Regions from separate parts of the Bacillus sp. GW823-FHT06B01 genome, predicted to be linked through region 1. Evidence: riboswitches for the same ligand, from Rfam matches in the RefSeq annotation. Region 1 holds a riboswitch; each other region holds the start of a gene.
The links. A riboswitch is a leader RNA that binds a small molecule or an ion and turns the genes downstream of it on or off. The one in region 1 is predicted to bind thiamine pyrophosphate.
Positions count from the first base shown of each region.

Region 1 (4,658 bases):
CTTCTTTCTTTAATTTTCCTTTAGCGATAGCTTCTAACTTTTGCTCCCATTCGCCAGTTAGTGTAGGAGATTTCAGTTCTTCTGGCACTAAATCAAGTAACTGACGGCCTTTTGAAGTAATATGAATATCTTTACCACGTTTTTCAAGTAAGAACGAATTGAATAACTTGTCGATAATATCAGCACGCGTTGCTACAGTACCTAATCCACCAGTTGACTTTAACGTATCAGCAAGTTGTTTATTTTGCGTATCCATATATTTCGTAGGATTCTCCATTGCTGAAAGTAAAGTCGCCTCATTAAAACGTGCAGGTGCTTTCGTTTGCCCTGATGTTTGCATAATTAACTTTACAGTTAATGTATCGCTTTTTTCAATGTGAGGTAGAAGTTGTTCTTTTACGTCATCAGTTACATCATCATCTTCAAAGCGATTTTCATATACTTCTTTCCAACCGGCATGTAGAATAGTTTTTCCACGTGCGATGAACGTTTCATTGCCAACTTTTGTGCGTAACGTTAGTTGCTCGTATTCGAATGCTGGGAATAAAACGGCTAAGAAACGTTTTACAACTAAATCATAAATTTTACGTTCTTTATCTGTGAAGGCTGAGAAGTTAACGTATCCTTCTGTCGGAATAATTGCGTGATGATCACTTACTTTACTATCATCAACAAATGACTTATTAGACTTGATAGGCTTTTGTAATACTTTATGTGCTAAAGGACGGTACTCTCCAACGCCACATGCTTTTAGACGCTCTGGAAGTGTTCCAACGATATCAGATGAAATATAGCGTGAATCTGTACGAGGGTACGTTAGCACTTTATGTTGTTCATACAATTTCTGCATAATGTTTAATGTTTCTTTAGCAGAGTAACCGAACTTTTTATTTGCATCACGTTGCAATTCAGTTAAATCGTAAAGACCAGGAGAGAATGACTTCTTCTGTTTTTTATCAATTTCCACAACGGTAGCATTATGCTTATCTAAACCTTTTACGATACCATCAATTTTTTCTTTATTAAAACTGCGGCTATTACCATTTGCATCTTGCCAAGTTAGTTTTAACTGATTCGTTGTTTGTGCTTCGATACCGTAGTAAGTTTGAGCTTTGAAGTTCTTTATTTCATCTTCACGATTAGCGATCATAGCGACAGTAGGTGTTTGCACGCGGCCGCAATTCAGCTGGGCGTTAAAGCGAGTCGTTAATGCTCGAGTCGCGTTAAGACCGATGTACCAGTCAGCTTCTGAACGTGCGACAGCCGAAGCGTATAAATTGTCATATGCTTTACCTGGTTTTAAATTTGCGAAGCCATCTTTAATTGCTTTGTCAGTAACAGATGAAATCCATAAACGCTTAATAGGCTTCTGTATTTTAACTTTATCGATAATCCAACGTGCGACTAATTCGCCTTCACGTCCAGCATCTGTCGCTACAATAATTTCATTTACATCTTTTCTAAGAAGCTGGCTTTTTACAGCGTTAAACTGTTTCCCTGTTTGTTTAATAACGGTTAGTTTTAAACGCTCGGGTAGCATCGGTAAATCTTCTAAATTCCACTTTTTATATTTCACATCATAGCTTTCTGGATCTGCTAATGTAACGAGATGACCTAAAGCCCAAGTTACAATATATTTACTACCTTCAAGGTAGCCATTTCCTTTTTTATCGCACTTAAGTACACGCGCAATATCTCGTGCAACGGAAGGTTTTTCAGCGATTACAACGCTTTTTGACATATTAAAAACATCCTTTCAAATTTCCATACGTTAACTATAGCATACATTTTCTTGAGATTCAGTTTCGCTCCAGATTTGAACGTTTTTTAGTGGTATGAACAAAAATTGTTTGAAATCAAATGATGGTGATAGAACATAATCTACACGATGATGAGACTATGAAAAATAGATACTTATTTATCCCGCATTAACGGGCAGTAAGACCCCTGCCTCAAAATTCAGCGGAAGCAAAGAAGTTAGGTAGGGGATCAACTGCCCATAAAAGCCCGATTGGTTCAACTAATAATCAGTGGGGGATGAACAACCCCCCCACTGATTAAAGTTTCACTTTATTATGCGTATTGTTTTATCAGTTGCTTCTATATGAAATAGAAAAGTAAAGAACTTGTTATTTTACTAGAATAAGAGTAGACTTTGAAGTAGAAGAATAATAAGCACATGGGAGTTTGTGGATGCAAACTGAGAGTATGACTAATCCGTCATTGACCATTTGAACCTGTTGGATAATGCCAGCGTAGGGAGAGTGTAAAAGCACATGTTCAGGCACTTTGCGTACGCGCAAAGTGCCTTTTTGTGTATCTCCCATCACTATAGTTAGGGGATGAGAAGGATGAATATGAAAGAAATTAGTAAAGTAGTGGATTTGGTGAGAGAATCTAATCCGCTCGTTCATAATATTACAAATGTTGTTGTAACAAACTTTACAGCTAACGGTTTGTTAGCGTTAGGGGCATCGCCTGTAATGGCGTATGCAAAAGAAGAAGTAGCAGAAATGGCTAGCATTGCTGGAGCATTAGTATTAAATATGGGGACACTCCGTCCTGAAGAAGTAGAAGCGATGTTACTTGCGGGTAAATCAGCAAATGTGAACAATGTACCAGTACTGTTTGATCCAGTTGGTGCAGGAGCAACATCGTATCGAACAGAAGTTGCGAGGTATATTCCGACTGAAATCGAGTTAGCGATTATTCGCGGGAACGCAGCTGAAATAGCGAACGTTATTAATGAGAGCTGGGAAATTAAAGGGGTAGACGCCGGTGTTGGAAATGGCAATGTTGTAAGTATTGCAAGGCAGGCAGCGGATGAATTAAATACAGTAGCGGTGATTACTGGAAAAGAAGATGTTGTTACAGATGGAGAGCGAACGATTCTTATTCGAAATGGTCACTCTATTTTAACGAAGGTTACGGGAACTGGTTGTTTACTAACTTCTGTAATAGGAGCATTTGTAGCAGTAGAAAAGGATTATGTAAAGGCAGCAGTAGCGGCATTAACGTTTTATGGTGTAGCTGCGGAACTGGCAGCTGCTAAGACAGTGGAAAAGGGACCTGGTAGTTTCCAAATTGAATTTTTAAATCAGTTAGCGAATACTACTTCAGGTGATATCGAGAAGTACGGGAAGATTGAGATTATATAGTAAGGAGGGGAACTAGATGTCGCGTATTACAAAGGCTGACATGTCCAGGTTGTTATCAGTATATTTTATAATGGGAAGTAACAATTGTGCGAAAGAGCCGCTACAAGTATTGAGAGATGCACTCGAAGGCGGTATAACAATTTTTCAATTTCGTGAAAAGGGAGAAGGCGCTTTAACAGGAGAGGAACGCATTTGTTTCGCAAAAGAACTACAAGCAGTCTGTAAAGAGTACGGTGTACCGTTCATCGTAAATGATGATGTGGAACTAGCTCTCGAGTTAGATGCTGATGGCGTGCATGTTGGACAAGATGATGAAGGGATTACTTCTGTTCGTGAAAAAATGGGGGATAAAATTGTTGGTGTATCTACACATACAATTGAAGAAGCACGCTGGGCAATTGAAAACGGAGCTGATTATTTAGGTGTTGGCCCTATTTTCCCAACGAGTACGAAAAAAGATACGAAAGCTGTGCAAGGAACGAAAGGCTTAGCTCATTTTAGAGAGCAAGGAATTACAATACCGATTGTCGGGATTGGTGGCATTACAATTGAAAATACAGCATCAGTTATAGAAGCAGGTGCAGACGGTGTTTCTATTATTTCCGCGATTAGTTTAGCGGAATCTGCGTATGAAAGTACGAAGAAGCTAGTTGAGGAAGTAAATAGGGGTTTGTAGGAAAACGGAACTTCACAAAAATAGTAAAAAACATAATGGACAGTTAAAAATATTTAAACAAACGTTTGATTAAAAAAGCACAAACCCTTTAAAACTTTGGGTTTGTGCTTTTTCTTTAAAACATAATTGAAATTAAGAGCATTCCAATTCCGATAGAAGTGAATGTTGCGATTAAGCCTGGAATCATAAAGCTATGATTTAAAACATATTTACCAATACCTGTTGTACCAGTACGATCGAAGTTAATGGCAGCAACGATTGTTCCATAGTTTGGAATGAAGAAATATCCATTTACTGCAGGGAACATTGCGATTAGTAGCGCTGGTGGAATACCGAGTGATAATCCAAGAGGCATTAAAGCACGTACTGTTGCTGCTTGGCTATATAGTAAAATAGATAGAATGAATAATGCGATGGCAAATAGCCATGGTGCACTTGTTACTAGGTGCTGAATTGATCCTTGAATCATATTTAAGTTTCCGTTAAAGAAAGTATCTCCCATCCAAGCGATACCGAAAATAGCAACAACAGCTGTTGCCCCCGCTTTAAAGACGTTACCAGACACGATGCTTTCTACATTTGGTTTGCAGAAAATAATAATAAGAGCTGCGATAGTTAACATAACCATTTCAATTGTGTTTGGCATGGAAAGACGAATTAACTTCCCGTCAACCATCCATCCTGGACGAAGTGCTTCAAATGAACCGAGAAGTACGACAAGGAAAGTTCCCACTAAGAAAAGGATAACGGATAGTTTAGCGCCTTTTAAACCAACAAATTCTTTCTTCTCTTCAATTTTAGGAATCATTCCTTCTTTTAAACGT
Region 1 covers NZ_JBXAHR010000007.1:99,466-104,123, forward strand. Annotated here, with positions in the region: gene topB (DNA topoisomerase III) at 1-1,741, opposite strand, end outside; TPP riboswitch at 2,170-2,279, shown strand; gene thiM (hydroxyethylthiazole kinase) at 2,343-3,158, shown strand; gene thiE (thiamine phosphate synthase) at 3,175-3,834, shown strand; gene AC1Q8N_RS25205 (anaerobic C4-dicarboxylate transporter family protein) at 3,950-4,658, opposite strand, start outside.

Region 2 (4,658 bases), on a different contig from region 1:
AGAAAGATGGCGTTATATATATGAGCAATTTTTTGTTTTAGTTGTACTTGAAAGGATTCCATCATAATTTCTAAAGCAACAAAAGTAATGATAATAGATAAAAATACAGTGTTTGTATTGTAAATGATTAAACAACAGATTAAACCTAAAAAGGCGAAGTATTCAATTAAGAGAGGTATATTGATATTGCGTTGCATACAATTTACCTAACTAAATATGGCAGTGGGTTTACTGCATTTGTTTTTTCAAAATTCCATTCTCCATTGTGTAATTCAAAATGAAGATGTTGCCCGTATGAATGACCTGTGTTTCCCATATGACCTACTAATTGTCCAGCTTGTACTTGATCACCAGCTTGTACAGTGCGATCTTTCATGTGTGCATAGACTGTCGTATATAATTTCCCGTTTATTTGATGGGCGATGAACACAACATTGCCATAGCTAGCTGAATAATATGATTTCACAACTTTACCTGCAGCTGCCGCCTGGATTGAGACATTACCTTGAGCTGCAATATCTATACCATAATGCATTTGTTCCCAGCGTATATCAAAGGTTGAGCTAATTCTTCCTTGAGTAGGGAATTTGAAAACTGCTGGAATGGAAGTAGTTTGAGCCGTTTGAGCTTGTGATTGATTTTGCATCACATAATGTTTTGCTACGTATCCGTATCCTGTGCCAAAACGAATTTTATACCAAGTTCCTACAGTTTCCACTACTTGTATTTGTGTACCATTTTGTAATGAACCAAGTAGTGCACTACTTGTACTAGCGTTGCCACGTACATTAAGTTTAGGTGTTGCAACTGTGTATTTCGTATTATTTTGAACTGTGATGCCTTTTACTAACGGCTGTGAACCATTAGACACGAATGCTTTTTGTACGTAACCTGTTTTGCCATTATGTAAAATTTTATACCACTCGCCTTGTTCTTCTTGAATGGTAACGAATTTCCCATTTGGTAATACATCTAAAATTGAAGATTCTAAATTAGGTTCAGAACGAACGTTTAATGCATTGGCATTAACGATGTATTGATTATTAGATTGAAGTTTGTTTTTTAGTAGAATAGCATCTTTTTGTACGTAACCTACTTTATTATTAACAGATACTTTATACCAGCCATTAGTTGTTTCAAGTATGTTCACTTTCGTATTAAAGCGAATTGTATCAATTGAAGAGCTATTTGCGTTATCTTTTGTATGTAAGGCTACTTGATCGACTTTGACATATCCAGTTTTCACATTAGATAATTGTTCAGCGTTGGCTGTTTGTACATTTGTTTCTCCCATAGAAGGAAGTAAAGAGGCAATTGCGACAGTAGTTGCTGTTAAAGCAGTAGCTTTCATATTCATATAATAGAGACCTCCTCTAGTTGTATAGTTGTAATTTTATTATAGTATAAAGATATAATATAGTGGGTGTATTCACATAAATGTAATATGAACTCAATATAAAAATAAATTTTTTAAGGATAATGATTCCTTTTTATCCAATTAATTAGGATAATAATTTCTAACATAGAATATAAGTATTATATAGTTTTGTTATTTCGTTGACAATTGGGAAAATTAAAACAGTTGATGGTGTCTTATTACGATGTTATACTGACAGTGTTAATTTCATAGTTTGCTAGGAGAGCTGGTGTTGCCAGCTGAGAGTAGGCCGTAAGCCTTTGATCCTTTTCATTACCTGATCTAGATTATGCTAGCGTAGGGAAGCAATTCGGACACTAATAATGAGTCCCCGTTTCTTTGCGTATAGAAACGGGGCTTTTTTGTTTGAAAATTTCATATTGAAACCACTAGGGGTGCTTGTTGTGCTGAGAGAGGAATAATCCTTAACCCTTACAGACCTGATCTAGGTAATACTAGCGAAGGGAAGTGGAACAACGAATAAATTATAATTTTATTTGCTGTAACCACTTCTTATTTAGAAGTGGTTTTTTATTTAGATATATAAATTGAAAGGGGATAGCGAAATGAAATTTTGCGATAGATTATTAGAAACTGTACAACCAGTTTGGGAGATGAGCCATAATCATCCGTTTGTAGTAGGTATGGGAGATGGCACATTAGAAAAAGATAAGTTTCAGTATTATATTATTCAAGATTATTTATATTTGTTAGATTATGCAAAGCTATATGCGATTGGTGTTGTAAAAGCAACGAATCCACAAGTAATGGGGAAATTTGCTGAACAAATTGATGGCATATTAAATGGAGAAATGACGATCCATAAACAATATGCAAAAAGACTTGGTATTTCTATAGAGGAGATAGAATCTGCAAAACCATCTGCTAAAAATTTAGCCTATACAAATTACATGATGTCTGTATCTCAAAATGGCACACTTGCGGAATTAATAGCAGCACTTCTTCCATGTATGTGGAGTTACTGGGAAATTGGAAAGCGTTTAAACGATATTCCTGGAGCAAGAGATCATGAGTTCTTTGGTGAGTGGATTCAAGGATATAGTTCAGAAGAATACGGTAGCCTTTGTATTTGGTTAATAGATTTATTAAATGAAATGGCAGTTGGAAAGTCTGACAAAGAGCTAGATCGATTAGAGGAGATATTCCTATATTCCAGTCGATTTGAATATTTATTCTGGGATATGTCCTATCGTAAGGAGATGTGGGGATTTGAGGAGCAAGAACATACTACAGTTTCATAATGTTTCTTTTCATTATGATGAGAAACCAATCATCAATGAATTAAATGCTTCTATACAAGATAAAGAGTTTGTAAGTATTATTGGACCGAGTGGATGCGGCAAAAGTACTCTATTTCGCCTTATTACAGGTTTAGAAGAAGCAAGTACGGGACAGATAGAGCTGACAGAAATAAAGAGCCATCCTGTAGGGTATATGCCCCAAAAAGATATGCTCCTGCCATGGAGAACGATTATTGAGAATGCTGCCCTACCGCTAGAGTGCCAAGGTGTACAGAAGAAAGAAGCACAAATAAAGGCAAAGGAACTGTTACATAAATTTGGCTTACAAGGGTATGAGACAAAATATCCGAAAGATTTATCTGGTGGTATGAGACAACGCGTATCTTTTATTCGAACTTTATTAACAGGCGGGGAGATATTGTTGTTAGATGAACCGTTTAGCGCGTTGGACGCTTTAACGAAGGCATCTTTGCAAGAATGGCTGTTTGAACAATGGAAAGAGTGGGAAAAAACAATTTTATTTATCACTCATGATGTGGAAGAAGCGTTGTTTCTTTCTAATCGAATTTTAGTAGTAGAGCAGCAACCGATAACTACTTTAACCGAGAGGGTTGTACCACTTGATTGTAATCGAATAAGAAAAGATTTATATAAGCCTGAAGTGTTAGCGCTTAAAGATGAGCTTCTTAGTATGTTACAAAGGCAGGTACTCGTATGATGAACCGGTTGAAGGAGCTATTACCTGCCCTTACACTTTCTAGTATTTTACTTGTCATGTGGGAAATTGGCGCAAGAATTGTAGACGAAATGTACATTTTACCGTCACCGTCTGCAATTGTGATGAAGATCTGGAAACTAAAAGATATATTATTTACGGTTCATTTGCCGGCAACCTTATCGGTCGTTTTAATAGGTGTGGCTATTTCTATCGTACTTGGGGTAGGGCTAGCGATGTTAATGAATGCGAGTAATTGGATGGAGAGAGCATTTTATCCACTATTAGTTGCCTCACAAACGGTTCCGATTACAGCGCTTGCTCCGCTCTTCGTTTTATGGTTTGGATATACGATCTGGAGTAAGGTTGTTGTTACTGTTTTAATTACGTTTTTCCCAATCGCGGTCAATACGTATGATGGACTACGCAGTACGAAAAAAGAATGGGAGGAGCTATTAGTTACGTATGGGGCAACGAAAAAAGATGTTTTTCTTAAATTAAAATTGCCGTCTGCTCTTCCTTATTTTTTCTCAGCTTTAAAAATTGCAGTTCCGCTTAGTGTAATTGGGGCAGCAATTGGTGAATGGCTCGGTGCACAAGCTGGGCTAGGGTATTTCAGTAAAAGAATGATGACGCAGTTAGACGGCGCAGGTGTATTTGCACCCATTGTATTGTTATCATTATTAGCTATTTTCTTCGTCATACTTATTTCGATTTTAGAAAAGAAATTTATTAGTTGGAGGAAGCATTCATGAAATTTTTAAAACGCATCTTTGTGTTGACATTATTCGTTGCAATGATTGCTGGATGTTCTAGTAATTCTGCATCAGATAAGAATAAAAAAGAAAAAGAAATAACAGTCATGCTTGATTGGTACCCAAATGCGGTACATAGCTTTATTTATGCGGCGATTGAAAAAGGCTACTTTAAAGAAGAAGGAGTAAAGGTGAATATTAAATTCCCTTCCAATCCGACTGATCCATTAACTTTAGCAGCTGCAGGAAAAGTAACGGTTGGCTTATATTATCAGCCAGACGTTGTCATGGCAAAAGCAAATGAACAAATTCCAGTGAAATCAATTGGAGCTGTCGTACGTTCACCATTAAATCATGTTGTATCGCTGAAATCAGCAGGCATTCAATCGCCAAAAGATTTAGAGGGGAAAACAGTTGGCTATTCTGGAACACCTTTAAGTGAGATGTATTTAAAAACTATGGTAAAAGAAGCTGGTGGTAATCCAGATACAGTGAAAGTAGTCGATGTT
Region 2 covers NZ_JBXAHR010000003.1:3,726-8,383, forward strand. Annotated here, with positions in the region: gene AC1Q8N_RS13075 (hypothetical protein) at 1-197, opposite strand, end outside; gene AC1Q8N_RS13080 (SH3 domain-containing protein) at 203-1,357, opposite strand; TPP riboswitch at 1,627-1,738, shown strand; TPP riboswitch at 1,799-1,901, shown strand; gene tenA (thiaminase II) at 1,984-2,679, shown strand; gene AC1Q8N_RS13090 (ABC transporter ATP-binding protein) at 2,648-3,397, shown strand; gene AC1Q8N_RS13095 (ABC transporter permease) at 3,397-4,149, shown strand; gene AC1Q8N_RS13100 (ABC transporter substrate-binding protein) at 4,146-4,658, shown strand, end outside.
Region 2: it holds a riboswitch for thiamine pyrophosphate, as region 1 does, so the genes downstream of both, tenA (thiaminase II) here and thiM (hydroxyethylthiazole kinase) in region 1, are expected to answer to the same signal.

Region 3 (4,658 bases), on a different contig from region 1:
CTAAACACGGAACATATAATAAAATAAAGAACATAAATGCATATGCTGATAGCGCCGTATAATGCGCTCCCATTACATTTCCTAGCACATCTTCTTTCACCGCATAAATAATTGCCATTGTAGAAACGACAACTTCTTTTGCTAAAAATCCTGTTAAAAGGGATGCCGCAGCTTGCCACGTTCCAAATCCAAGTGGTGCAAATAGTGGTGCGATAAATCCACCAATCATCGCTAAGTAACTGTCTCCCATGTCAACACCAAATCCTGATGGACCTGCGTAGTTTAATAACCAAATGACAACAGAACCACCGAAGATAAATGTACCTGCTTTACGAACAAATCCTTTCCCTTTCTCCCACGTACTTAACCATAACGTTTTCGCTTGTGGTACACGGTAAGGAGGTAGTTCAATAACGAAAATAGATTTTTCCGCTTTTAAAATGGTAAGAGACATAATTTTTGTAACTAATAACGCAAGAACAATACCTGCAACATATAAAGAAAACACAACAGTTGCCTGACTTTGAGGGAAGAATACTCCCGCAAATAATGCATATACAGGTAAACGTGCCGAACAAGACATAAACGGTGTTACAAGAACTGTAAGTAAACGTTCTTTTTCTTGTTCAATCGTTCTCGCTGCCATAATACCTGGAACATTACATCCAAAACCGATAATCATCGGAATGAACGCTTTTCCGTTTAAACCGAAGAACTCCATAATTCTATCCATAACAACTGCAATTCGCGCCATATACCCTGAATCTTCTAATAATGAAATGAAAAAGAATAGTGCAAAGATTTGTGGAACGAATACTAATACAGCACCAACACCGGCAATAATACCTTCTGTAACGAGTGCTTGAATAAAATGAGAAGCTCCAATACTTGTAAGTCCAGCCGTCACCCAATCCGTAAGCTGGCCACCAAAAAACTCATCTAACATATCGGATAAAGGTGTACCAATCCACGTAAACGTAACCTGAAAAATAAAAAACATAACTGCTAAAAAGATTGGAAGTCCTAAAATTTTATGTGTAATTAATCTATCAATTTTTTCCGAAAAAGGAATTTTTCCTTCTTTCTCATGCCGCATAACATTTGTTTTTAACTTTTCAATATACGCTTCACGAGTTTTGTAAATGTGCTCCTCCAACGTACAATCAAGTTTTCCTTCTAAGCGAGATCGAATGGCTGCAAGTTCCTTATAAATTGGTAATGCTTTCATTTCTTTTTCTACTACTTCGTTATTACTTAAAAATTGAAGAGCTAACCATCTTGGATGCTTGTAATTCGCTTTCTCTAAAAGAGAAATTACCTGTCCAATTCCTTCATCCATCTGTACACCATATGAAATTACGAATGGCTTTTTCTCGTTTTTTTCATTTTCTTTAAGAGTCGCAAGTAGTTCTTCACAACCTTTTCCGCTTCTTGCAACGACAGGAACGACTGTTACACCTAATAACTCTGATAATCGTTTTACATTAATTACAATGCCTCGTTGCTTTGCCACATCGACCATATTTAATCCGATTGAAACCGGCTTTCCAAACTCAAGTAATTGCAACGTTAAATGCATATTTCTCTCGAATTGCGAAGAATCCACTATATTTAACATATGATGAAATTCGTCTGTTAGTAGAAAATTTGTAACGACACCTTCATCACGCGAAACTGGATTCAAATCATAAACACCTGGTAAATCAATTAATGTCCCTTGCTTATCTTTTAATTTACCAACCTTCTTTTCTACTGTTACACCGCTCCAGTTTCCTACGTATTCATAAGAACCAGTAAGTGCATTAAATAATGATGTCTTCCCTGTATTCGGATTCCCTAGCAAAGCTACCTTATTCACGCTAATTCCACCTTTATCATTTTCGCGTCACAATGACGAATACTAATTAACTGTCCACGACACTCCAATGTACAAGGACCTTTGAACATCGCTTTCTGCTTCATGCGAAGTTCGCTTCCTTCAGAAAGACCGAAAGCAGCCAATCTTCTCTTTAGTAAATGATCTAAAGACTGAACGCTTTTTACTAACACTTTCTCACCGATTTTAATATCTACTAAGCTCATAACCTTCCCCCTCAGAAGAGAATGATAATTATTTTCAAAAAAATTATAGCACACTCTATTTCTCTTGTACTATACCCTTTTGCTTCATATTTATTAATATTTCGCTACAATTCTATTTCAATCATTGTCATACTGTATTCGTTTGCCATTCTCATCCATTTCGCTTACAATAAACAATAGCAAATAAAGAATCTCGTTATCACTGGGGGAGCCATGCCGCTGAGAGGGAACACTTCGTTCCGACCCTTCGAACCTGTTAGTTAATGCTAACGCAGGGATTGTGCAAACGTCCGAAATACATACCTCTTTTTTATTTACGTATTTCGTATCCTCCTATGATATCTATTCTTTTTTGTACAACTTGGATTTAGGGGGAGACAACATGCGTAACACCAATTTACAAGCGATGATCGAATCTGCAATTCTTGCAGCCTTCGCCCTGGTCATCGACATTTTACCACTTTCAATCAAAATATCAGCAACAGGTGGTTCCATCTCATTCGCTATGATTCCTATTTTTATTATCGCATATCGCTGGGGCTTCAAAATGGCTTTCTTAGGAGGCTTAATTTGGGGATTATTACAAATTGTCGTAGGCGATGCCATTATCGTCACACCAATTCAAGTACTAATTGAATACTTCGTTGCTTTCGCATTCATTGGATTTGCTGGTTTATTCTATCGACCAATTCAAAAAGCACTTTTAACATCCAATGTAAATAGCTTAGAACAATCCAATTTAAGTAGCCGTAAAGACAAACCTTCACAAAAACAAAACGAAGGAAAGAAAGTTATTGGTTACATTATTGTTGCTACATTTGTTGGTAGCTTTGCTCGCTACTTCTGTCACTTTATTGCCGGTATTATTTTCTGGGGACAATATGCACCGAAAGGCCAATCAGCAGTTCTATATTCTTTAATATTTAACGGTAGCACAATGATTGGTTCCTATATTCTATGTACCGTTTTACTTATCTTTTTATTTATCACTTCACCACGTTTATTCAAAAGCATCAATGCTTATCAAATAAATTCAAACAAAAAGAGCGCTTCATAAGCGCTCTTTTTTCATATCGTAATATCAATTAAAAATACAATAAATGCACAAAAGAAAATAAATACCATTATACTTAGCCACTTGCTATGCACGGTTCATCGACTCCTTACATAACCTCATTTTCTAACCAGATTATATCGCTTAAAAATAAAGATTAGGTAAAGATAATATGAAAATAAATTAAAAAAGCGTAGCATGTACCATCTACGCTTTTTTTGGTAAGTAGAAGTAAAATAATACACCGTCTTCTGTATTCTTCACCCCATATTCAGCATCGTGTAGTTCTAAAATATTTTTAGAAATAGCTAGCCCAAGACCCGTTCCACCTTGTGAACGCTGACGAGCTGCATCCACACGATAAAAACGATCCCAAATTTTATCTAATTGTTCTTCTTCAATGTGAGTACCTTTATTTTCAATACACACTTTTATACGATCCTGCTCATCTATTGTGGAAATAATAATATCCTCTTTATTTGGTGTATAACGTATGGCATTCGTAATGAAGTTCACGATTACTTGTTCAATCCGACTTTGATTTGCCATCACTTCAACTGAACATATATTTTTATGCACACGAAGTTCTTTTTTCTCTATCTCCACAGAAAGGTATTCACATATATCTTCAATTACTGAATCAATATAAAATAAATCCTTTTTCATTTTATATGTACCTGACTCAAATTTAGCTAACTCAAGCATATCCAAAATTAAAGTATCCATTTTATCTACTTCTCGTTCCATCGCCTGAAAATAGTACTCTTTTTTATGTTCAGCTACTCCATCTTTTAAAATAGAAATACAACTTTTCATAATACTCAGCGGTGTTTTCAATTCATGCGACACACCAGAAATAAATTCTTTCCGCGTATTTTCTAACTTTCTTTCCTTTTCAATATCTTGTTCTAGCTGTCCAATATGCGAATGAAGTTTATTAGATAGTACATTAATATTATTCGATAAATCACCAATTTCATCTTTTGAAGTAATCGGAATTTTTTCGGTGAAATCTAAATGCGCTATTTTCTTCGTGGTATCATTTATTTTTAATAACGGCTTTGCAATTTGTTTTGAATAATAAAACGAAGCTAGAAAAATGAGAACGACTACAAATGCAATGATGTAAATGTAGTAATCTTGCACCATTTGTACTGCTTCATCTACAGGCTGTAAAGAAGCCATTGCATATATATATGCTACTGATCCGTCTTTTTCTTTTATTGGCTTAATTAATAATTTATATTTTATATCATTCTTTTCATAATCCATTGTTTGTGTTGTATATCGTATTTTATTGCTTTCTTTTAATAATAAATCAGTTTGAAAAACCTTAATATTATCTAAAAATATGCTATTTTTATAAATTGGATTCACAGGACCGTTTACATCTGGTAACTGTACTTTTGTAACACGTCCTCCTATGTAAAAATCTGGTTCTTGGGCAACTTGCTCCTGAACGGCCGGCCTCTTCTCCTTAACAACTTGTTCCCCGACTGCTTTCTTTTTCTCCTCATATAAT
Region 3 covers NZ_JBXAHR010000002.1:73,438-78,095, reverse strand. Annotated here, with positions in the region: gene feoB (ferrous iron transport protein B) at 1-1,858, opposite strand, end outside; gene AC1Q8N_RS07280 (FeoA family protein) at 1,855-2,082, opposite strand; TPP riboswitch at 2,277-2,378, shown strand; gene AC1Q8N_RS07275 (energy-coupled thiamine transporter ThiT) at 2,465-3,139, shown strand; gene AC1Q8N_RS07270 (sensor histidine kinase) at 3,344-4,658, opposite strand, start outside.
Region 3: it holds a riboswitch for thiamine pyrophosphate, as region 1 does, so the genes downstream of both, AC1Q8N_RS07275 (energy-coupled thiamine transporter ThiT) here and thiM (hydroxyethylthiazole kinase) in region 1, are expected to answer to the same signal.